Regions from separate parts of the Pseudomonas sp. c313 genome, predicted to be linked through region 3. Evidence: riboswitches for the same ligand, from Rfam matches in the RefSeq annotation. Region 3 holds a riboswitch; each other region holds the start of a gene.
The links. A riboswitch is a leader RNA that binds a small molecule or an ion and turns the genes downstream of it on or off. The one in region 3 is predicted to bind cobalamin.
Positions count from the first base shown of each region.

Region 1 (7,128 bases), on a different contig from region 3:
AAAAAGAACTGGCTGAGTTTTCCGACAGCAAGCCTTATCAGCTTCCAGTTCTGGCCGACAGCATCCTCGAGCGCGGTCTGTCCTTGGTCGGCACCCGTTACCGTTTCGGCGGTACCTCTGAAGCCGGTTTCGATTGCAGCGGTTTCATCGGTTACCTGTTTCGCGAAGAGGCCGGCATGAAGCTGCCGCGTTCCACTCGTGAAATGATCAACGTTGATGCACCGTTGGTCGCTCGCAACAACCTCAAGCCTGGTGATCTGCTTTTCTTTAGTACCAATGGTCGTGGTCGCGTCAGTCACGCCGGTATTTACCTGGGCGATGACCAATTTATCCACTCCAGCAGCCGTCGTAGCGGTGGCGTTCGGGTCGATAAGTTGGGCGATAGTTACTGGAGCAAGACCTTTATCGAAGCCAAGCGCGCCCTGGCCATGGCCCCGACTACCGTTACCTCCCGCAAGTAAAGTTAAAGTGATACTTGAAGTTTGACGTGTAAGCGCTAGAATCCTTGGATATTGTTGTGAACTGATCGCGCGAGCTTTGCTTGCGCGGTCTGGTTTTCAGCCTTCGGTAACGAAAGCCGCATCCAGATCAGGATCGTTCTGCCCATGTCGACCTCGGCCCGCCTAATTCTTGTCATTTGCGCCGCGCTGCTCAGCGCCTGCGCAAGTCGTCCACCTCCCGTGGCCGTCAAGCCCAAGCCGGTGTTCAACTATTCCACCCAAACCTTTTCTCCGGCTGCCGAAGACGTGCTTTTTCGTGCGTTGGGTCTGGTCGGCACGCCTTATCGCTGGGGCGGCAATACGCCGGACTCGGGGTTTGATTGCAGCGGCCTGATTGGTTTTGTCTACCGTGACGCTGCCGGTATCTCCTTGCCACGCACCACCCGCGAACTGATCGTGATGCGTGCCCAGGATGTGAGTGAAGATGCCCTGCAAACCGGCGACCTACTCTTTTTTGCCACCAATGGTGGCTCGCAGGTCAGCCACGCGGGAATCTATGTGGGCGAAGGGCGCTTTGTGCATGCCCCGCAAACGGGCGGTACGGTGAAGCTGGACACGCTATCCAAGGCGTATTGGCAGAATGCCTACCTGAGCGCCAAGCGCGTATTGCCGCCGGAACATCTGGCGCGTAATCCCTAAGAAGCAGCTACAAGCTTCAAGCTATAAGCTGCAAGAAGGCGCCTAACGGCCACTTGCAGCTTGAGGCTTGTTAGCAGGTTATTTAGTCGCTGACACCCGCCACACTTTATTCCCCACATCATCGGCCACCAGCAAATCCCCCTGCTGATCGATCACCACGCCCACTGGCCGGCCCATGGCTTTCTCATCGCTGTTGAGGAACCCGGTCAGTACATCCACCGGTTGCCCTTTCGGCTTGCCCGCTTCAAACGGTACAAAGATCACTTTGTAACCACTGTGAGGCTTGCGATTCCACGAGCCATGCTGGCCGATAAACGCGCCGTTACTGAACGGTGCTGGCAACTTGCTGCCCTCGGCAAAGGTCAGGCCCAGTGATGCAGTGTGCGGGCCGACCGCATAGTCCGGTGCAATGGCCTTGGCCACCAGGTCTGGGTCTTGTGGGGTCACGCGCACATCGACGTGCTGGCCGTAGTAGCTGAACGGCCAGCCATAGAAGCCGCCATCCTTGACCGAGGTGATGTAGTCCGGCACCAGGTCGCTACCGATTTCATCCCGTTCGTTGACCGCCGTCCACAGTTTGCCGCTTTGCGGCTCCCAGGCCATGCCGTTGGGGTTGCGCAGGCCAGATGCGAAGATGCGGTGCTGGCCGGTGGCGCGGTCTACTTCCCAAATCGCCGCCCGACCTTGCTCCGCTTCCAGGCCGTTTTCCGCGACGTTGCTGTTGGAGCCGACGCTGACGTACAGCTTGTTGCCATCTTTGCTGGCCACCACGTTTTTGGTCCAGTGATGGTTCAGAGGGCCACCCGGCAGGTCGACGACCTTGGTGCCAGCCTCCTTGATGGAGGTTTCGCCTGACTGATAGGGGAAGCGCAACAGCTTGTCCGAGTCAGCGACGTACAGGTCGTTGCCCACCAGGGTCATGCCGAACGGCGAGTTGAGGTTTTCCAGGAACACCGTGCGGGTTTCAGCGACGCCATCGTGGTCGGCGTCCCGCAGCAGGGTGATGCGGTTCGGGCTCGGCACGCCAGCGCCGGCTCGGCCCATGACCTTGCCCATCACCCAGCCGCGAATGCCCCTGGAATCGTCCGGCTTGGGCGGTGCGTTGGTTTCCGCCACCAGCACATCACCATTGGGCAGTACGTACAGCCAGCGCGGGTGATCCAGGCCTTCGGCGAACGCTGCCACCTGGGTGCCGGCCGCCGCAGTGGGCTTGACGCCGTCCGGCCAACCAATCGCCGGGGCGATATTCACGGTGGGGATCAGGGTTTTGTTCGGCTCCGGCAGCTTGGGCGAGGGGCCGGTGCCGTCGGACACTTGCAAGGTGGAACTATCACCGCAAGCGGCCAGGGTGCCAGCGACGATGATGAGTAAGGCGAGTCGGGTCTTATGCATATTTTTCTCCTCAATACCTGTAGTCATAGAGGCACGACGCGCTGCGATGGTTCAAGTGCGCCGCCAGCTTTAATTGACGCTCCACCCCCAACCCACTAACCTTCGCCGCTTGTTTCAGGTGCTCTGTGGCGTGTGCGTCAACAGAGTGAAACAGGGAAACCGGTGAGTGAGCGCACTTGTACACAGTGAAGCCACGATCCCGGCGCTGCCCCCGCAACGGTAAATGAGTCAAGACGGTGCTTTCGCCACTGTATCGCCCCGCGATATGGGAAGGCGCACCCTCGGCGCGCAACGCCACTCATGAGCCCGGAGACCGGCCTGATTCATCCAACAGCATCACGGTGGGCGATGCTTGGCTGTTTGCTTTCTCTTTTCCTGCCCGCCGTTTTTGTCCAGCCCCAACGGAGAGCTGCCATGACTGAATCCCCCGATCGTGACGAACGCCACCTGGCGCGCATGCTGCGCAAAAAAGCGGTGATCGATGAGCGCATTGCCAATTCACCGAACGAATGCGGATTGCTGCTGGTGCTCACCGGCAATGGCAAAGGCAAGAGCAGTTCAGCCTTTGGCATGCTGGCCCGGGCCATGGGCCACGGCATGCAGTGTGGTGTGGTGCAGTTTATCAAGGGCCGCAACAGCACCGGTGAAGAGCTGTTTTTCCGCCGCTTCCCCGAGCAAGTGCGTTTCCATGTGATGGGCGAAGGCTTTACCTGGGAAACCCAGGACCGCCAGCGCGACATCGCCGCGGCCGAAGCCGCCTGGGTGGTGTCCCAGGAAATGCTGCGCGATCCGTCCATCGGTCTGGTGGTGCTGGATGAGTTGAACATCGCCCTCAAGCACGGCTACCTCGACCTGGACCAGGTCCTCAGCGACCTGCAAGCCCGCCCGCCGATGCAGCATGTACTGGTCACCGGCCGCGGCGCCAAGCCGGAACTGATTGAAATGGCCGACACCGTTACTGAAATGGGCGTGCTCAAACACGCGTTCCAGGCCGGTATCAAGGCACAGAAGGGCATTGAACTTTGAAGCAGTCCCGTCACTGCCCTGCAGTCTTGATCGCCGCGCCGGCGTCAGGCCAGGGCAAAACCACCGTCACCGCCGCACTGGCCCGCTTGCACCGCAATCTCGGGCGCAAGGTCCGCGTGTTCAAGTGCGGCCCGGACTTTCTCGACCCGATGATCCACGAGCGCGCCAGCGGTGCGCCGGTCTATCAATTGGACATGTGGATGGTCGGCGAGCAGGAAAGTCGGCGGCTGTTGTGGGACGCGGCGGGGGAGGCCGACCTGATTTTGATCGAAGGCGTCATGGGCCTGTTCGACGGCACGCCGTCCAGCGCTGACCTGGCGCGGCATTTTGGCGTGCCGGTGCTGGCGGTAATCGACGGCACGGCGATGGCCCAGACTTTTGGCGCTTTGGCCTTGGGGCTCGCCCGTTACCAGCCTGATCTGCCGTTCGCCGGGGTGCTGGCCAATCGCGTCGGCACCCTGCGTCATGCGCAGTTGCTGGAGGGTAGCCTTACCGAAGGCCTGCGCTGGTACGGCGCATTGTCGCGGGAGACCGGTATCGAGCTGCCGAGTCGTCATCTTGGGCTGGTGCAAGCCAGCGAATTGAATGACCTGGATCTGCGCCTGGATGCCGCCGCGCAAGCGTTGGGTAGCAGTTGCGAGGTAGCGCTGCCGCCGCCGGTAGAGTTCGCCGCGCCTGAGCCGATAGAGGCCGAACCGTTGCTGGCCGGTGTACGGATTGCCGTTGCCCGTGACGAAGCCTTTGCCTTTACCTACGGCGCCAGCCTCGACTTGTTGCGAGCGATGGGCGCCGAGTTGCGCTTCTTCTCGCCGATTCATGATTGTGAACTGCCAGAAGCTGACAGCCTGTACCTGCCCGGTGGTTATCCGGAACTGCATCACCTGGCGTTGTCGCAAAACACTTCGATGCTGACCGCCATCCGCGCCCACCATGGCGCCGGCAAGCCCTTGTTGGCCGAATGCGGCGGCATGCTGTATTTGCTGGACTCGCTCACCGATGTCGATGGCACCCGCGCCGAGTTACTCGGACTGCTTCAGGGCGATGCTGTGATGCAAAAGCGCCTGGCCGCCCTGGCGCTGCAAAGTGTCGATTTGCCCGAAGGCGTTCTGCGCGGCCACACCTACCATCATTCCCTGACCAGTACCCAATGGCAGCCGATTGCCCGGGGCCTGAGCCCCAACGGCGGACGCGGCGCCGAGGCGGTTTATCGGCAGGGCCGGATGACCGCCTCTTATGTGCACTTTTATTTCCCGTCCAACCCGACAGCGATTGCAGCGTTATTTGTGCCAGACACCCAAGCCAATGTGGGAGCGGGCTTGCCCGCAATGAGGCCATGACCGACAACACCTTCCCCCAGGCCGACCGCGAAGCCGTCTACCGGGCCATCGCCGAACGCCGCGACATGCGCCACTTCAGCGGCGGCACTGTCGCTCCCGAGCTGCTTCACCGTTTGCTGCAAGCCGCCCACCAGGCGCCCAGCGTCGGCCTGATGCAGCCGTGGCGTTTCATCCGCATCAGCGACCGCGACCTGCGGGGCAAGATTCAGCAACTGGTGGAAGAAGAGCGTATTCGCACCGCCGAAGCCCTCGGCGAGCGTTCCGACCAGTTTATGAAGCTCAAGGTCGAAGGCATCAACGAGTGCGCTGAGGTGCTGGTGGCCGCGCTGATGGATGACCGCGAACGGCATATCTTCGGCCGTCGCACCTTGCCGGAAATGGACATGGCGTCCTTGTCCTGCGCGATCCAGAATCTATGGCTGGCGTCCCGGGTCGAAGGGCTGGGCATGGGCTGGGTGTCGTTGTTCGAGCCCCAGGCCCTGGCCGATCTGCTGGGTTTGCCGGCGGGTGCCAAGCCCCTGGCGGTGCTGTGCCTGGGCCCGGTGACCGAGTTCTACCCGGCACCGATGTTGCAGCTGGAAGGCTGGACCGAACCGCGTCCATTGAGTGACATGCTGTATGAGAATTATTGGGGAGTGAGTCAATGAGTGTGGCCTTGCTGAGTGTCGCTGCCGTGGCGCTGGATGCGCTGCTGGGCGAACCCAGGCGCTGGCATCCGCTGGTGGCATTCGGTAATTTCGCCGGGCGTATCGAGCAGCGTTTCAACTCGGGTGGCCGTGGCTGGCGCAGCCATGGCGTGACCGCCTGGGTGATCGCGGTGGTGCCGCTGACCCTGCTGGCCACGGCCTTGTCGTGGGCGCCGTATGTGGGTTGGGTGATCGAGATCCTCGCGTTGTATTGCGCCCTCGGTATGCGCAGCCTTGGCGAACACGTGGCGCCCGTGGCCCAGGCCCTGCGCAGTGATGACCTGGACGAGGCGCGCAAGCGCGTCGGTTATCTGGTCAGCCGCCAAACCAGCGAGCTGGACCACACCGAAGTTGCACGCGCCGCCACCGAATCGGTATTGGAAAACGGCAGCGATGCGGTGTTCGCCGCGCTGTTCTGGTTTGTCATCGCCGGCGTGCCCGGCGTGGTGCTCTATCGCTTGAGCAATACCCTGGATGCCATGTGGGGTTATCGCAACCAACGTTTTGAACGTTTTGGCTGGGCTGCGGCGAAGATCGACGATCTGCTCAACTATATTCCTGCAAGGTTGGTGGCGTTGACCTACGCGCTACTGGGCAAAACTCGGCTGGCGCTCAAGTGCTGGCGCACTCAAGGCCCAACTTGGGACAGCCCCAACGCCGGTCCGGTGATGGCTGCGGGCGCAGGTGCCCTGGGTGTCGAGTTGGGCGGGGCAGCGATTTATCACGGCGAACTGCATCAGCGTCCGCAATTGGGCGAAGGTGTGCCGGCGAGTGCCGATTCCATCGACCAGGGCTGGCAACTGGTGCAGCGCGGCGTGTGGCTATGGTTGTTGATTCTGTGTGTGGGGGCTGAATTTTATGCTTGAGCACGGTGGTCGGCTGCGCAAGGCAGCAATGCAATACGGCATCAGCGAGGCCGACTGGCTGGACCTGTCCAGCGGCCTGGCGCCCTGGCCCTGGCCGATCCCCGAGGTCCCGCTGCGGGCCTGGGCGCGCCTGCCGGAAACCGATGATGGCCTGGAGGCGGCCGCCTGCGAGTACTACGGCGCCGCCCAGGTGCTGCCGGTGCCCGGCTCCCAGGCCGCAATCCAATTGCTGCCGCGTCTGCGTCGTTCGGGCAAGGTCGGCGTGCTGTCGCCGTGCTATGCCGAGCACGCCGAAGCCTGGCGCCGCGCCGGTTATATCGTGCGTGAAGTATTGGAGCAGGAAGTGGACTTCTTCCTCGACAGCCTTGACGTGCTGGTGGTGGTCAACCCCAACAACCCCACCGGCCTGAGCCTCACGCCGCAACGCCTGCTGGACTGGCACGCACGCCTGGCCCAACGCGGCGGCTGGCTGGTGGTGGATGAGGCCTTTATGGACAACACCCCACAGTTAAGCCTGGCGAGCCAGACCCATCAGGTGGGCTTGATCGTATTGCGCTCGTTCGGTAAGTTTTTTGGCCTGGCCGGGGTTCGACTGGGCTTTGTCCTGGCCGAGCGCAAGTTGCTCAAGTTGCTTGCTGAACAAGTCGGGCCATGGGCGGTCAGCGGGCCGACGCGGGTGTTG
Region 1 is NZ_JBUZRD010000003.1:772,674-779,801, forward strand. It holds gene ACZRKZ_RS13115 (C40 family peptidase) at 1-461, shown strand, start outside; gene ACZRKZ_RS13120 (C40 family peptidase) at 606-1,139, shown strand; gene ACZRKZ_RS13125 (PQQ-dependent sugar dehydrogenase) at 1,218-2,531, opposite strand; cobalamin riboswitch at 2,631-2,867, shown strand; gene cobO (cob(I)yrinic acid a,c-diamide adenosyltransferase) at 2,946-3,557, shown strand; gene ACZRKZ_RS13135 (cobyrinate a,c-diamide synthase) at 3,554-4,894, shown strand; gene bluB (5,6-dimethylbenzimidazole synthase) at 4,891-5,541, shown strand; gene cbiB (adenosylcobinamide-phosphate synthase CbiB) at 5,538-6,446, shown strand; gene cobD (threonine-phosphate decarboxylase CobD) at 6,439-7,128, shown strand, end outside.
Region 1: another riboswitch for cobalamin. It lies ahead of cobO (cob(I)yrinic acid a,c-diamide adenosyltransferase); the one in region 3 lies ahead of ACZRKZ_RS16405 (TonB-dependent receptor plug domain-containing protein).

Region 2 (7,128 bases), on a different contig from region 3:
TAACCGATCCCACCATGCAGTGAAATCAGGATGACCTTGGCGTGGCGCAGCACCTCATCGACATACAGGTCGACCGAGGCGTGGTTCTGCACCTGCATCGGGTTGGCCAGGCGCAGGCTCGGGTAATCCTCGGGCAACTGCTGGGCAGCTTCGGCCAGCAGCGCCAGGCTGGAGTCGCCGCTGCACAGGATCACCAGTTCGGCGGGGGTTTGTCCAAGGTCGGCAATGTTGTCATCCGAGACGAAACCGCCGGGCTGGGTCCTGAGCAGGTGCATGGCTTAAACGCTGAGGGCAGCGCGCAATTGCGCTTCGAGCAAGGTGGCGTCCAGTTCCTGGCCGATCAGCACCAGATGTGTGGCGCGCGGCTCATCGGCGCGCCAGGCGCGGTCGAAGTGCTTGTCGAAACGGGTGCCCACGCCCTGGATCAGCAGGCGCATTGGCTTGTTGGGGACTGCGGCGAAGCCCTTGACCCGCAGGATGCCGTGCTGGACCACCAGTTGGGTCAAGGCATCGAGCAGCAGGCTTTCGTCGGCTTGTGGCAGCTCGATGGAAATCGAGTCGAAGGCGTCATGGTCGTGGTCGTCTTCACCTTCGTGATGATGATCGTGATGGCTGTGGCGGCTGTCGATGTGTTCTTCGGAACCGGCGCCCAGGCCAATCAACACGTCCAATGGCACGCGACCGCTGCTGGCTTCGATGATCTTCACCGCTGGCGGCAACTCTTCAGCCACTTCCAGGCGCACGCGGGCCAGGTCTTCGGCGCTGATGAGGTCGGATTTGTTGAGGATCACCAGGTCGGCGCTGGCCAGTTGGTCGGCGAACAGCTCGTGCAGCGGCGATTCGTGGTCCAGATTCGGGTCAAGTTTGCGCTGGGCATCCACCTGATCCGGGAACGCAGCGAAGGTGCCAGCAGCCACGGCCGGGCTGTCGACCACGGTGATCACCGCATCAACGGTGCAGGCGCTGCGAATTTCCGGCCATTGGAAGGCCTGGACCAACGGTTTTGGCAGGGCCAGGCCCGAGGTCTCAATGAGAATGTGGTCGAGGTCGCCGCGACGGGCTACCAGCTCGCGCATTACCGGGAAGAACTCTTCCTGGACGGTGCAGCACAGGCAACCGTTGGCCAGTTCATACACGCGGCCGTTGGCTTCTTCTTCGGTGCAACCGATGGAGCACTGTTTGAGAATTTCACCGTCAATGCCCAGCTCGCCGAATTCGTTAACGATCACGGCGATGCGGCGGCCCTGAGCGTTGTCGAGCATATGGCGCAACAAGGTGGTTTTACCCGAACCGAGAAAGCCGGTAACGATGGTGACGGGGAGTTTGGCCAGTGTTTTCATCGGATGCCCTTTGGCAAGGTGGCGGGCAGACGGGACGATTGGCCCTGCGGCGGCGCGCAGAAGCCCATTTCGCCACCGGATCACCCCGCCCGGTTGAAAGTTGAGAATCGTAGCGAGGCAGGTCTCCTGGCTTGGGGCTTGCCGGTCTTGCGACTGGCGCTGGCTGCGCCTTCCCGCCTTGTTCAGGCAGTGGCGTGGCAGTCAGATCAACCCTTTACAGTTGCGGGGGCAGCCGCGGCATCAACCGCGTTCCCTTCTTAGCTTCGACCTGGGCCGAAGAACCTCGAAGGCGCAAGGCTACAGGGGCTCGGTCAATTTGACTACCATCCCTCACCCATGCTCTCCTACACATCTTGTTTCGGGTGCCCTTCACAGGGTGAAACGGGAAACCGGTAAATCATGTGCTTGACTCAAGCCATGACCAGTCCGGTGCTGCCCCCGCAACGGTAAGCGAGCGAAGCATCAGATCCACTGTGCCGAGATGGCATGGGAAGGCGATGCTTTTAGGTCGACTCTTTTCAAGAGCCCCCTCGCAAGCCCGGAGACCGGCCCGATCAATCAAATAACAAACCCGCGGTGGGCGGGCGCTGTTCAGAACTCTGCGTGCCTGGCTCGCAGGGTTTTCATGCGCTCGTTTCACCCTGACACTCGAAAGGGACGTGCCATGTCGATCATCAGCAGCACCTCGCATACCGCAAGCAACACCGCCACCTTGAGCCAACGCCTGACCGCCGCCATCGGTGCGTCGATTCTGGGCGCGTGCCTGGTGTATTTCGCCGGTTTCTCCCATATTGAGGCCGTGCACAACGCCGCCCACGATACCCGCCACAGCGCCGCGTTCCCGTGCCATTGAGACCTGCCAACATGATCAAGCGAATTGCCCAAACCGCAGGTTTCACTGGCCTGTTGGCTGCCCTGTTGCTGACCCTGCTGCAAAGCTTCTGGGTCGCGCCGCTGATTCTCCAGGCGGAAACCTTCGAAAACGCCCCCGCGGCTACCCAGGTGCATGAGCATGCCAACGGCACCGCTGCCGCTCACAGCCACGACGCCGAAGCCTGGGAGCCGGAAAACGGCTGGCAGCGCGTACTGTCCACCACGGGCGGCAACCTGGTGGTCGCGGTCGGCTTCGCGCTGATGCTGGCCGGCCTCTACACCTTGCGTGCGCCAACCCGCACCGCTCAAGGCCTGCTGTGGGGCCTGGCGGGTTATGCAACCTTCGTCCTCGCGCCAACCCTTGGCCTGCCACCGGAACTGCCGGGCACTGCTGCGGCTGACCTGGCGCAACGGCAAATCTGGTGGATCGGCACGGCCGGTTCCACTGCCGCCGGTATTGCGTTGATCGTGTTCGGTCGCAACTGGCTGCTGAAAGTGTTGGGCGTGGCAATCCTGGCGGTGCCCCATGTGATTGGCGCGCCGCAACCGGAAGCCCATTCAATGCTGGCTCCTGAAGCGCTGGAAGCGCAGTTCAAGATTGCCTCGCAATTGACCAACGTTGCCTTCTGGCTGGCCCTGGGCCTGATCAGCGCCTGGCTGTTTCGCCGTAACCGTGACGATCAATACTCGGCATGACCACTGACAACACAGCGCCGACCCTGGTGGTCGGCCTGGGTTGCCAGCGTGGCTGCGACACTGACACCCTGCTTGCCCTGTTCAACAAGGCCCTCGACGAGGGCGGCATCGATCGCCAACGCATCACTGCACTGGCCAGTATTGATCTCAAACAGGATGAACCAGGGCTGTTGGCATTGGCCAAGGCCTTGAACCTGCCGCTGCAGTTTTTCAGTGCCGGGCAATTGGTATTGTATGAACCCCGGCTGAGCCACAAGTCGGCTATCGCCTTCGCCCATACGGGCTGCCATGGCGTTGCCGAAAGTGCCGCCCTGGCCTTGGCTGAACACTTGGCCCAGGGGTCGGCGAGGCTGCTGATCACTCGTCAGAAAAACGCCCAGGCCACCTTTGCGTTAGCCAGTTGCGGCTAAAATCTCGATAATCGCCAGCCTTGATCATGAGCAATCTTCATCTGAAGCCTTGCACGCTTGTTTTTTTGCATAGGAAACCGTCATGACCGTCTTTTTCATCGGTGCGGGCCCCGGCGATCCCGAACTGATTACCGTCAAGGGCCAGCGGCTGATTCGCAGCTGCCCGGTGATCATTTATGCGGGCTCGCTGGTACCGGCCGCCGTGCTGGAAGGTCATCAGGCCGAACAGGTGATCAACAGCGCCGAACTACACCTTGAGCAGATCATCGGTTTGATCAAGGCCGCCCACGAAAACGGCCAGGACGTGGCACGGGTGCATTCCGGCGACCCTAGCTTGTATGGTGCGATTGGCGAGCAGATTCGCTGGCTGCGGGAGCTGGGCATTCCCTTCCAGATCATTCCGGGCGTGACAGCCGTGGCCGCCTGTGCGGCGCTGCTGGAGGCTGAACTGACCCTGCCGGATATCGCCCAGAGCGTGATCCTGACCCGCTATGCCGATAAAACTGCGATGCCGGCGGGAGAGTCATTTAGTAGTCTGGCCAGCCACGGTACGACTATGGCGATTCATCTGGGGGTCAATCATCTGGAGAAGATCGTCGCTGAACTGCTGCCTCACTACGGCCCCGACTGCCCGATTGCCGTGGTGCATCGTGCAACCTGGCCAGATCAGGATTGGGTTATCGGTACGTTGGCGGATATTGCCGAAAAGGTAGCGGCCAAGGGGTTCAGGCGGACGGCGTTGATTGTGGTGGGCCGGGTGTTGGCCAGTGACGGTTTCAGCGAGTCATCGTTGTATCGCGCAGGTCATGCGCACTTATATCGGCCTTGAGTATTCCCGGATGCTAATGCAAAACCCTGTGGGTTGGGTTGGGTTGGGTTGGGTTGGGTTGGGTTGGGTTGGGTACATATCCGTTATTTTAGTCAGGGCGGCTTAGGGTTACGCCCTTACGGCGTGTCACTTTTGAAAAGAGCCCAAAAGTAACCAAAAGGCTCTTGCCCCACCACTTGGTGCCTCGCCTAGGCTCGGCATGCCTTCACTCCGGCATTGCTCCGTGGGCCGCCGCGATGGGCCATCCTTGGCCCAGCGCGGCTAAACCGGCGTCCTGCCGGTTTACCCACGGATCAATGCCTGCGTTCAGCCATCGTGGTTAACGGGGCGCCTTAGATCAAAAGCAAAAGCAAAAGCACGGCGGCCTGGTAGCCGACCTGAGTGGTGAAAAGCAAGAGCGGACCCACTGCCACCTGTAGGAGCGAGCTTGCTCGCGATGGTCGTTAACGATGACGCTGGCTCCCTGAATCACCGCGGTGCCCTCAGGTTCTTCGCGAGCAAGAACTAGGCGTCCCCCTCGCTCCTACAGAAAAACGGATGGCTCTTGATCTGCCTGCCCATAAAACCAGAGGCCGAACGCAGGTGTTGCGCAGTGGGTAAACCGGCAGGACGCCGGTTTAGCCGCGCTGGGCCAGGGATGGCCCAGCGCGGCGACCCACGGTGAGGGTACGCCGAGCCTAGGCGAGGCACCAAGTGGTGGGGCTGACCATACATTTGGTTACTTTGCCGCTTTTGCAAAGTGACACGCCGTAAGGGCATAACCCTAAGTCGCCATTACCGCAGCAACGGATATGTACTCAAACCTGCCCCCACACTTAACCCTAATTATTACAAAACCCATATAACCCATTGAATTAAGCTCATAAAAAAACGGCGCTCACGGGGCGCCGTTTTTCATGCTCGCAGCGAACACCTTAGTAGTAGGCGTTTTCTTTCTGCGTGTGGTCAGTCACATCACGTACACCCTTGAGCTCGGGAACCCGCTCAAGCAAGGTGCGCTCGATGCCTTCGCGCAAGGTCACGTCCGCCTGGCCACAGCCCTGGCAACCGCCGCCGAATTTCAACACGGCAATACCGTCATCCACTACGTCGATCAGGCTGACTTGGCCGCCGTGGCTGGCCAACCCAGGGTTGATCTCGGTTTGCAGGTAATAGTTGATACGCTCGTTGACCGGGCTGTCGGCGTTGACGCTCGGCACCTTGGCGTTAGGCGCTTTAATGGTCAACTGGCCGCCCATGCGATCGGTGGCGTAGTCAACCACGGCATCGTCAAGAAAGGCTTCGCTGAAGGCGTCGATGTACGCGGTGAAGCTCTTGAGCCCCAGGGCGGTATCTTCGGGTTTCTCTTCCCCCGGCTTGCAGTAGGCAATGCACGTCTCTGCGTACTGGGTGCCAGGCTGGGTGATAAAGACACGGATACCAATACCTGGAGTGTTCTGCTTGGACAGCAGATCAGCCAGGTAATCGTGGGCGGCGTCAGTAATGGTTATGGCAGTCATGGAAAATCCTCACAGGCTTGCCGGCAGTTTACGCCAATCATTGCGGAGGCACAAAGTCCTAGTATTTTTGTCGGAAAAGAAAACGCGCCGTAATCAAAGGTTTTCATAGCGATTCATGTCCAATACGCCCTCTTCCATCGGCGTGGTTTCACGGATGTACTGCGACAAATCGTGGAAATACAGCCAGAACTGCGGATGACTGCGACGCACACCCCAGCGGTCGACGATTCTCTCAAACCGCTTGGCGTCCTTGGCGTATTCCATGTCTTCGACGAACTCAGGCACGTCTTCGGCAGCAATATTGAAGATGAAGTTCGGATAGCTGCTGAGCACGCCAGGATAAATGGTCAGGGTGTCCAGACCAGGCTGATAGCGATAGGCCTCACCGAGCATGAACGCTACGTTGCTATGGGCGCGATTGCGTAACAGGCTGTAGACCTCGCGCTTGCCGCTACGGGTCTCGATGCGCAACATCGTCGCTTCAGGCAGTTGCTCGATCACCTTGAGGCCCGCCGCAGGTCGGGAGGTCAGGCGACTCAACGCCTGCTCGACGTCTCGCAACGCCGGATCAATTGCGGGCCGCGAACAGTACGCACCGATGCAGCGGTTGATCGGGTCAGGGCTGGCATTGAGGTCGCCATAACGGGCAAGCAACTGGTTGGCGAAATCGCGCTTGGGGTCCTTCTCATCCAGCTTCAGCCCGCTGGGCTTGTCATTATCGATGGCCTCATAGTCCAGCCACAGCTTGACCTTGCCGCTGTTCTGGTACCAGTCATCGAGAAATCCGTCCCGGGAGTCGGCTGGCATCAAGCGCAGGAAGTTCTGCTCGGCGCCGTTGCGGATCAGGTCGAAATACAGCCGGGTCTGCGCCTGGTGGGAGACATTGCCGAACACGTCAAAGTTGACCGCCAACTGGTAATAGGTCCGCTCCAGCAGCGGATAGTCGAACAACCACATCGTTTGCGGTACTTCGCCGATCAGGCCCTTGTTCACTGACGCGCTGTCGAAATGGCGGAAGATCGACAGCAAGGCATTGTCATTACCTGTCCACAGGCTCGACCAACTCGGCGGCGGCAGATCCGCGTAGCTGTCCCGGCGCAGGGCTTCGTATTCGTTGCGCTTGTCGCGGTAGGCCCGCCACAGGCTCAACACACTGCCCACATCGTCGTTCTGCCCCGGCATCGCCAGCAACGGCGTGGTCTGGCCGCGATAACGGGCGTCGGTGATGTACAGGTCGTGCTCGGGGTCCTGGAACAGGGTCCAGTAGTTGTCGCGGATCACGTCCGTGGCAATTTGCCCACGGCATACCGGCCCGCGAATAAAGGTGCGTACGAAGTATTCGGCGTTATCCAGCATGAACTGGTAGCGCGCCTTGGCCGGGATGGCCTCGAAGGTCTCGAACGGATTGGCCCGGCGTGCAGGACCATAGCCAGGCAGCGCGTGGACCTGCCAGTCGCCGCTGTAGAACAGCGACTTGATCC
Region 2 is NZ_JBUZRD010000002.1:54,758-61,885, reverse strand. It holds gene cobN (cobaltochelatase subunit CobN) at 1-275, opposite strand, end outside; gene cobW (cobalamin biosynthesis protein CobW) at 279-1,340, opposite strand; cobalamin riboswitch at 1,440-1,641, opposite strand; cobalamin riboswitch at 1,684-1,908, shown strand; gene ACZRKZ_RS05170 (CbtB domain-containing protein) at 2,005-2,193, shown strand; gene ACZRKZ_RS05165 (CbtA family protein) at 2,205-2,909, shown strand; gene ACZRKZ_RS05160 (cobalamin biosynthesis protein) at 2,906-3,319, shown strand; gene cobM (precorrin-4 C(11)-methyltransferase) at 3,402-4,148, shown strand; gene nfuA (Fe-S biogenesis protein NfuA) at 5,063-5,647, opposite strand; gene ACZRKZ_RS05145 (fatty acid cis/trans isomerase) at 5,741-7,128, opposite strand, start outside.
Region 2: another riboswitch for cobalamin. It lies ahead of ACZRKZ_RS05170 (CbtB domain-containing protein); the one in region 3 lies ahead of ACZRKZ_RS16405 (TonB-dependent receptor plug domain-containing protein).

Region 3 (7,128 bases):
CCCGAGGAATACCGCGCCATCGAGAGCGATGCGCCACGGGTGGTGATCGCCGGCATGGGCCGCATGGGGCAGATCGTGGCGCGTATCCTGCGAGCACAAAACATTTCGTTTATCGCCCTCGACACCTCGGTGGAAACTATCGAGCTGACCCGCAGTTTTGGCGGCATGCCGGTGTTCTACGGCGACCCACAGCGCCCGGAAATCCTCCATGCGGCCAAGGTCGACCAGGCGGAGTTTTTCGTGATTGCCATGGATGATCCCGAGATCAACATCAAGACCGCCGAACTGGTGCGCAGTCTGTACCCGCACATGAAGATCATCGCCCGCGCCCGTAACCGCCAGCACGTCCATCGCCTGGTGGACCTGGACGCGTCACCAGTACGCGAGACGTTCTACTCCAGCCTGGAAATGAGTCGTCGTACCCTGGTGGGACTAGGCCTGAGCCAAACCCAGGCCGATGCGCGGATCAACCGCTTCAAGAACCACGACCTGCAACTGCTGGCCGTCCAGCATGCGGTGTACGACGACGCGGCCAAGGTCATGCAGTCCGCTCAGGAGTCCCGCGCGGAACTGGCGCGGTTGTTTGAGATGGATCGGTTGGAGGAAGAGTCCGACAAGGCGTGAGGATGGACATGAACGACATTGCGAATTTCTGACAGAATACGGCGCAACTTCGTTCTTTCCTGGAGAGCTTCATGGCCACCCTCACCAAGACCGCAGCCTTCTTGGCGCTCGCGCTGACCGCAAGCTTGGGCGCCTGCCAAGTGTTCGCCGCCGACAAGCCAGCCGGCCAGACCATCTCCACCCTGGACGGCAAATTCACCTTCGGCCTGCCCAAGGCCTACACCGCCGATGCACTGCCGGCCGGCGATGAAGCCCACGGCACCGCGGGCGCCAGCGGCACGATGTACACCAACCAGGCGGGCAAAAGCGTGGTGATCGTGGCCGAGACCCTGCGTAATGACGGCATCACCATCAAGGACAACGACCCGCAATTTCTCGACGGCGCGGTGACTGGATTCGTCAAGGAGCAAAGCGCCACCCTGCCAGACTTCAAGAAACTGGGCGAAATAAAGCTGGTCCTCAAGGGCTTGGGCATGCGTCAGGTTGACAGCACGGCGACCATGGGGGGCGGCAAGACCCTGACCTCGACATTCTTCGCCGGCTCCGGCAATCACCTGCTGGTAATCCAGGCGATTTCCCGGGCCGATGATGCCAAGGGACATGGCGTGTTGGTGAAGCAGATTACGGGCGGCAAGTAAGCCGATTTCCACGGCTATCGCTTTGTTTAGGGCAGGCTCTTTTGGAGCCAGTTCTTCAGGTCCTGCACTTCGGCATTACTGATGGTATGGGTCATGCCCGGATAACCATGAAACTCCGGTTTCAGCCCCAGGCCCGACAACACCTCATTGGCCCGCGTGGCCGAGGCATACGGCAACGCTTGGTCCAACGTGCCATGGCCGATAAAAATCGCCAGCTTGCCCAGTTGCTCATCCGGCTTGAACTGAGTCTTGAGCTGAGCCTTGAGCACCGGCAACACGCTGCCACTCAACGCCGCGATCCCCCGCAGCATTTGCGGCTGCCGTAAGCCCACCTCGTACGACATGATCGCTCCCTGGCTGAACCCCACCAGGAATACTCGGTCGCTCTGGGTGTGATACTTGGCCGTGGCCTGGGCGACAAAGTCCTCGATCAGCCGTGCGCTGCTCTGCAAATCGACGGTCTCGCCATCGTAGTCGCCATTGCCGGGCGTCTTGCGAAACCAGCGATAGCCATCCTCATCCACCGTTCCCGGTGCTCGAACTGACAGGTAGCTCCAGGTCGACGGCAGTTCATCCCTGAGACCGAAAAGGTCCTGCTCATTGCTGCCAAACCCATGGAGAAAAATCACCAGGGGCTGGTTGCGTGAATCACTTTGAGTCTGCTCCAGGTACGACAGCGGCAAATCCGTGTGCAGGGCAGATTGGCCGTGGGCGGCACCCGCACACAACGTCAGCGCCAAGACGATCAGTTTGAACATGGGGATCAACCTCAAGGCTTGCGCAGCAAATAAGTGTCCATGATCCAGCCGTTGGCCTGGCGCGCCGCCTTGCGCACACGCTCAATTTCATCGGCAACCTCAGCCACCTTGCCGCTGATGAGGATCTCGTCCGGCGTACCGAGGTAGGCGCCCCAATAGATATCCATGTCCTTGTCCGCCACGGTGCGGTAGGAGTCCTCTGCATCGAGCATCACCACCAACGTATCGGCGTCACTGACCTGCCCCGCCGCCAACCGGCGACCTGTGGTGATCTCGATGGACCGGCCGATGCGGTTCAGCGGCACTTTGTGCTGGGCCGCCAGGGCCTGGACGCTGGTGATGCCGGGGATGACTTCGAACTCGAATTCACAGCGGCCAGTGGCGAGGATTGCCTGGAGGATGCGGATGGTGCTGTCGTACAGCGCCGGGTCGCCCCACGCCAGGAATGCGCCCACTTCACCATCGGCCATTTGTTCGTTGATCATCCGCTCAAAGGTCTGCTGCTTGTCGCGATTCAGGTCCTGCACAGCGGTGGTGTAGTCGATTTCACCGCGTACTCGCTCGGGGCAATCAGCCTCGACAAAGCGGTAGTCGTGATCGGTGATATAGGTCTCGCAGATTTCCCGACGCAGGTCGATCAGCTTGTCCTTGCTCTGGCCCTTGTCCATCAGGAAAAACACGTCGGTGCGGTTGAGCGCCTTGACCGCCTGCATGGTGATGTAGTCGGGGTTGCCGGCGCCAATGCCGATGATCAGGATGCTCTTCATGGGAAAGTCTTCATGAGGTGTTCTCAATGCGGGGCGGCGATTTTGCCATGTTCCGGCTACGAGGCGTGAGTTTCCAGGCGCAGGCGCCAGACACCGTTGAAACGCAGCTCGGTGGATGACAGCGGCTCCACGTCGATCAGATAGAACATCGCGATCGGACATTGCATGACGTGCAGCAAGGCAGCACGGATGATGAAGGGATGGGTCACCGCCACCACGTGTCCTGGATTAGCTTCGAGGGTTTGCATCCACTGCCCTACCCGCTTGCAGACCTGTTGCACCGACTCGCCACCATGAGGGGCGCTGGTGCTGTCGGTAAGCCAGGTCATCAACTCGTCGCGGTCGACCTCGTCGAGGTCCTGGCCCTGCCAACTGCCGAAATCACCATCGCGCAAGGCTTCATCGACCTTTGCGCCGTTGCCGAACAACGTTGCCGTTTGCCGGGTTCGGGCTTCAGGACCACAGAGCAGGCGCAGGTTTTTCTTGAAACGCCCGGCCAGCGATAACGGCACCTGCCGCCAATCCATCTCCAGAGACTGGTCGATAGGGAATTGACCGCGTTTCTGATACGGCGTCGTGGCGTGGCAAACAAGGGTCAAACGTGTGGCCTGCATCCCCTTCTCCTCTGGTGTGGGAATCACGTGTGCAGTCAATACTGCGCCAGCCCCTTGCCTGACAAGCCAATTGTTCGCAAATTTCCCCGCCAAGTTGACGAGCGGACTTGCGAATGTTCAGATGCTGCCCTGTTTCAGGTGCCTCATGCCGCCGTGCATGGGGTGAAACGGGAAACCGGTACGCTCATCCGAGCAAGTCCGGTGCTGCCCCCGCAACGGTATACGCGTGACCTCTTCGACACACCACTGTGGCCAAACCGCCATGGGAAGGTGAAGGGTTCCAGACGCGTGAGCCCGGAGACCGGCCTGGAGTATCTGTTTGGCAAAATCCTGCGGTGGGCGGGCATGGGCCGGTATTGGCGTGTGCTCGGTACCTTCTCCTGCGTGCTTCTGCGAAAGAAACTTTTCGAGAAGACTATGATTTTTCAATGCTCCTGTTTTCAACGCGCCTATGCGACTACCCCGACCCTGCTCCTGGGTTGCCTGTTCAGCCCCCTGCTGCTCGCCGATGGCAACGCCCTTGAACTCAAGCAGCAGATCGTTTCCGCCCCCTCGGTAGAGTCCACTACCGTCGCCGACATGGCGCAATACGGCAGCAAGGTCGAGATCGTCACTCGCGAACAGATCGAACGCGCCGGCCCCAGCGCCGACATCACCCGCGCCATGCAGATGTTCATTCCCGGCTTCTACATAGCGCCAAAAAACGGCCCGTTCGACTACGGCACCTACTCGTTGCTGGGTGGGCGCAATGACGACACCTTGATCCTGCTGGACGGCGTACGCCTGAACAATCGCCTGTACGGCGGCCTGTACCTGGACACCTTGCCGGCCAACGCCGTGGAGCGCATCGAAGTGCTCAAGGGCGGGCAAAGCTTGCTGTTTGGCACCCAGGCGGTGGCGGGCGTGATCAATATCGTCACCCGCAGCCCGCAGACGCGTGACGCCTCCGGTGAGGTGAATCTGGGAGTCGACACCTTCGGCGGGACTACCGGCGATGCCCGCACCGAGCGGATTTTCAGCAACGGTTTCGGCGACCTGGGCCTGCTGGCCTACGTCAGCCACAACATCTCCGAGGGCTACCAGCCGTTTCGCAACAGCGACATGAGCAACGTCACCGACAAGAAACGCTCCTACGAAGTCACCACCTTCGGCGCCAAGGCGATCCAGTCCTTTGGCGACGATTCACGGCTGGAACTGTTTTACCAATACGCCGATGCCAACCTGGATTTCGCCAGGGCCACCAACAATCGCAAGACCACCAATGACCGGGTGCAACAGATCGCCACGGCGACCTTCGAGCAAAGCATCAACGAACGTCTGAGTTACTTCGTCAAAGGGCATATCAATGACTGGGACACGCGATACTCGCGGGTCAACAACACAACCAACGGCGGCAGCTGGGTGCGCAACCACAACGACTATTGGGGCTTTACCGACTGGGGTGTGCAAACCGAAGGCAAGGCCGAGTTGCAAGGTGGCCACGTGCTGGTGTTCGGCTCCGATAACCAATGGTTCAAGGGCCAGGATGATGTGCTGATCATCGACAACAACAAGGCCCAAGCTCACGCGCTCTACACCCAGTTACGGCCGAAGATCGACGCCCTGCCCGACTGGCACCCCAGCATCGGCATTCGTCACGAAGCTATCGACGGTGGCGACAGCGCCACCGTCGGCATGCTCACCTCGCTCTACGACCTCACCGACAACTGGCAATTGCGCGGCCAATACGGCAGCGCCTACAAACTGCCCAATGCCGAGCAACTGTTCGCCAACGAGGATGACGAAAAGGGCAATCGCAACCTCAAACCGGAAAAAAGCCGCAACGCCGAGTTGGGTATCGACTACAAGGGCAGCCTGCTGGGCCGCGAGTTCAGCGCCAGCGCCACGGTGTTCCGACGCAAGATCACCGACCTGATCAGCATGGACGACATCCAGTGGGTCAACGTCCAGGGCCAGGTTCAGATGCGCGGCTTCGAGGCGGATGCCAAGCTGCAACTCAACAATCAATGGAGCGTGCAGGCAGACATGACCCGCAACCTCACCGAGTCCCGCACGGGTGTCACTATCAATGACATCCCAGGCTTCTTCGCCCGTTCGCGCATTGGCTATGAATCGGAAAGTAAACTGTGGGGGGCCGGAGGTGCGATCCGTTATATTCGCGATGTTATTAGCTCGAAAAAAGTCGAATATGGCCACTACTCGGTGGTGGACGCCGACGCCTATCGTTACCTGGATAGCGCGCACCAGCATCGCCTGAGCCTGTTGGTGGAAAACCTGTTCGACCGCGACTACGTCACCAGCCGCTCCAGCAACGTCGACAACCTCGGTCGGCCGTTTACCTCGGAGGTGCGTTATACGTATCGCTTTTGATGACCGAGACTGAGCCCAGTGTTCACGACGAGGTGGAGACGCACCCGGACTGGTCACACATACCCAGGCACGCCCACCATGTGTTCTTGTGTACCGGCCCGCGCTGTGTCAAGCGCGGGGCCTTGCAGTTGTGGAAAACGCTGCGCCGGCGGTTGCTTAAGCACGAGCGCATCGAGACGCCGGACGGCGTATTGCTGACCCGTACTCACTGCCAGTTCCCCTGTAACCTGGGGCCGGTGCTGACGGTATACCCGGACACATGCTGGTATCACGTGCGCAATGAAGCGGACGTGCTGCGCCTGGTTGATGTGCATCTGGTGGGCGGTGAGATCGTCGACGACTTGCTGATCAAGGAGCGCCCATGAAGCGCACGTGGTGGCTGCTGAGTGCACTGCTCTGGGTGATGCCTTCCCTGGCCGATGGTTACCGCAACTGTGGCCAGGCCTGGCCCCTGCCCCACTTGCCGCTATCGCGTATCGTGGCCCTCAACCAGCACGCCGCCGATATGCTGCTGGCGTTGGACGCAGGCCCGGCGCTGGTGGGTGTGGCGTACCTGGACGACAACGGTACGGCGAACCCGCACGGTAAGTATTTCGGCGTGCCGGTGATTGCTCGCAGGTACCCGTCCAGTGAAGTGTTGTACGCGCAAAAACCCGATCTGGTGGTCGGTGGTTTCGCCAGCGCGTTCGGCAATGGCGTCACCTCCCGCACAGGCCTTGCCGGCAATGGTGCGGCGTCGTACCTGCTGGAGTCGGCGTGCGACGGGCACTCGCTGGATTTTTTCGAACATATCCGCAACGACCTGCAGACCCTCGGCGCCCTGTTGCATAAACAGCAAAGGGCCCAGGTACTGAGCGACGCCATGGACGCCGACCTGGCCAGCGCCCAGGCGTTGATCGGGCCTGGCAAACCGTTGTCAGTGTTCTACCTGGACAGCGAAGTTAACGGCCTGGACAGCGAAGGCCGGCGCGGTTTCGTCACGGCCCTGTTGGCCGCCGCCGGGGCGCGTAATCTGTTTGCCGGGATCAACCAATACCGGGTGACGGTGAACAGTGAAACCTTGTTAATGAGCGACCCGGACGTAATCCTGCTGGCCGATGCCCTGTGGTCCCCCGCCAGCCGCAAGCGCCAATTGCTGACCACAGACCCAGTGTTGTCGCGCCTGCGGGCGGTTCGGGAAAACCGCATGATCGATATCCCGTTTACCCACCTGGTACCCACGGTTGGCAGCGCCAATGTGGTGCTGGGACTGGCGCGGCAGTTCAGGGACATGCGCCAGGAGTTATCCCCAACTCTCTGAACGACTGAAAACCAGGTTCGCATACCAGTCAATGCTGATTGCAATAGGTCAATAGAG
Region 3 is NZ_JBUZRD010000005.1:27,460-34,587, reverse strand. It holds gene ACZRKZ_RS16430 (monovalent cation:proton antiporter-2 (CPA2) family protein) at 1-624, shown strand, start outside; gene ACZRKZ_RS16425 (DcrB/PsbP domain-containing protein) at 696-1,262, shown strand; gene ACZRKZ_RS16420 (alpha/beta hydrolase) at 1,289-2,020, opposite strand; gene cobF (precorrin-6A synthase (deacetylating)) at 2,032-2,787, opposite strand; gene ACZRKZ_RS16410 (histidine phosphatase family protein) at 2,844-3,401, opposite strand; cobalamin riboswitch at 3,521-3,725, shown strand; gene ACZRKZ_RS16405 (TonB-dependent receptor plug domain-containing protein) at 3,819-5,771, shown strand; gene ACZRKZ_RS16400 ((2Fe-2S) ferredoxin domain-containing protein) at 5,771-6,136, shown strand; gene ACZRKZ_RS16395 (ABC transporter substrate-binding protein) at 6,133-7,071, shown strand; gene ACZRKZ_RS16390 (transporter substrate-binding domain-containing protein) at 7,100-7,128, opposite strand, start outside.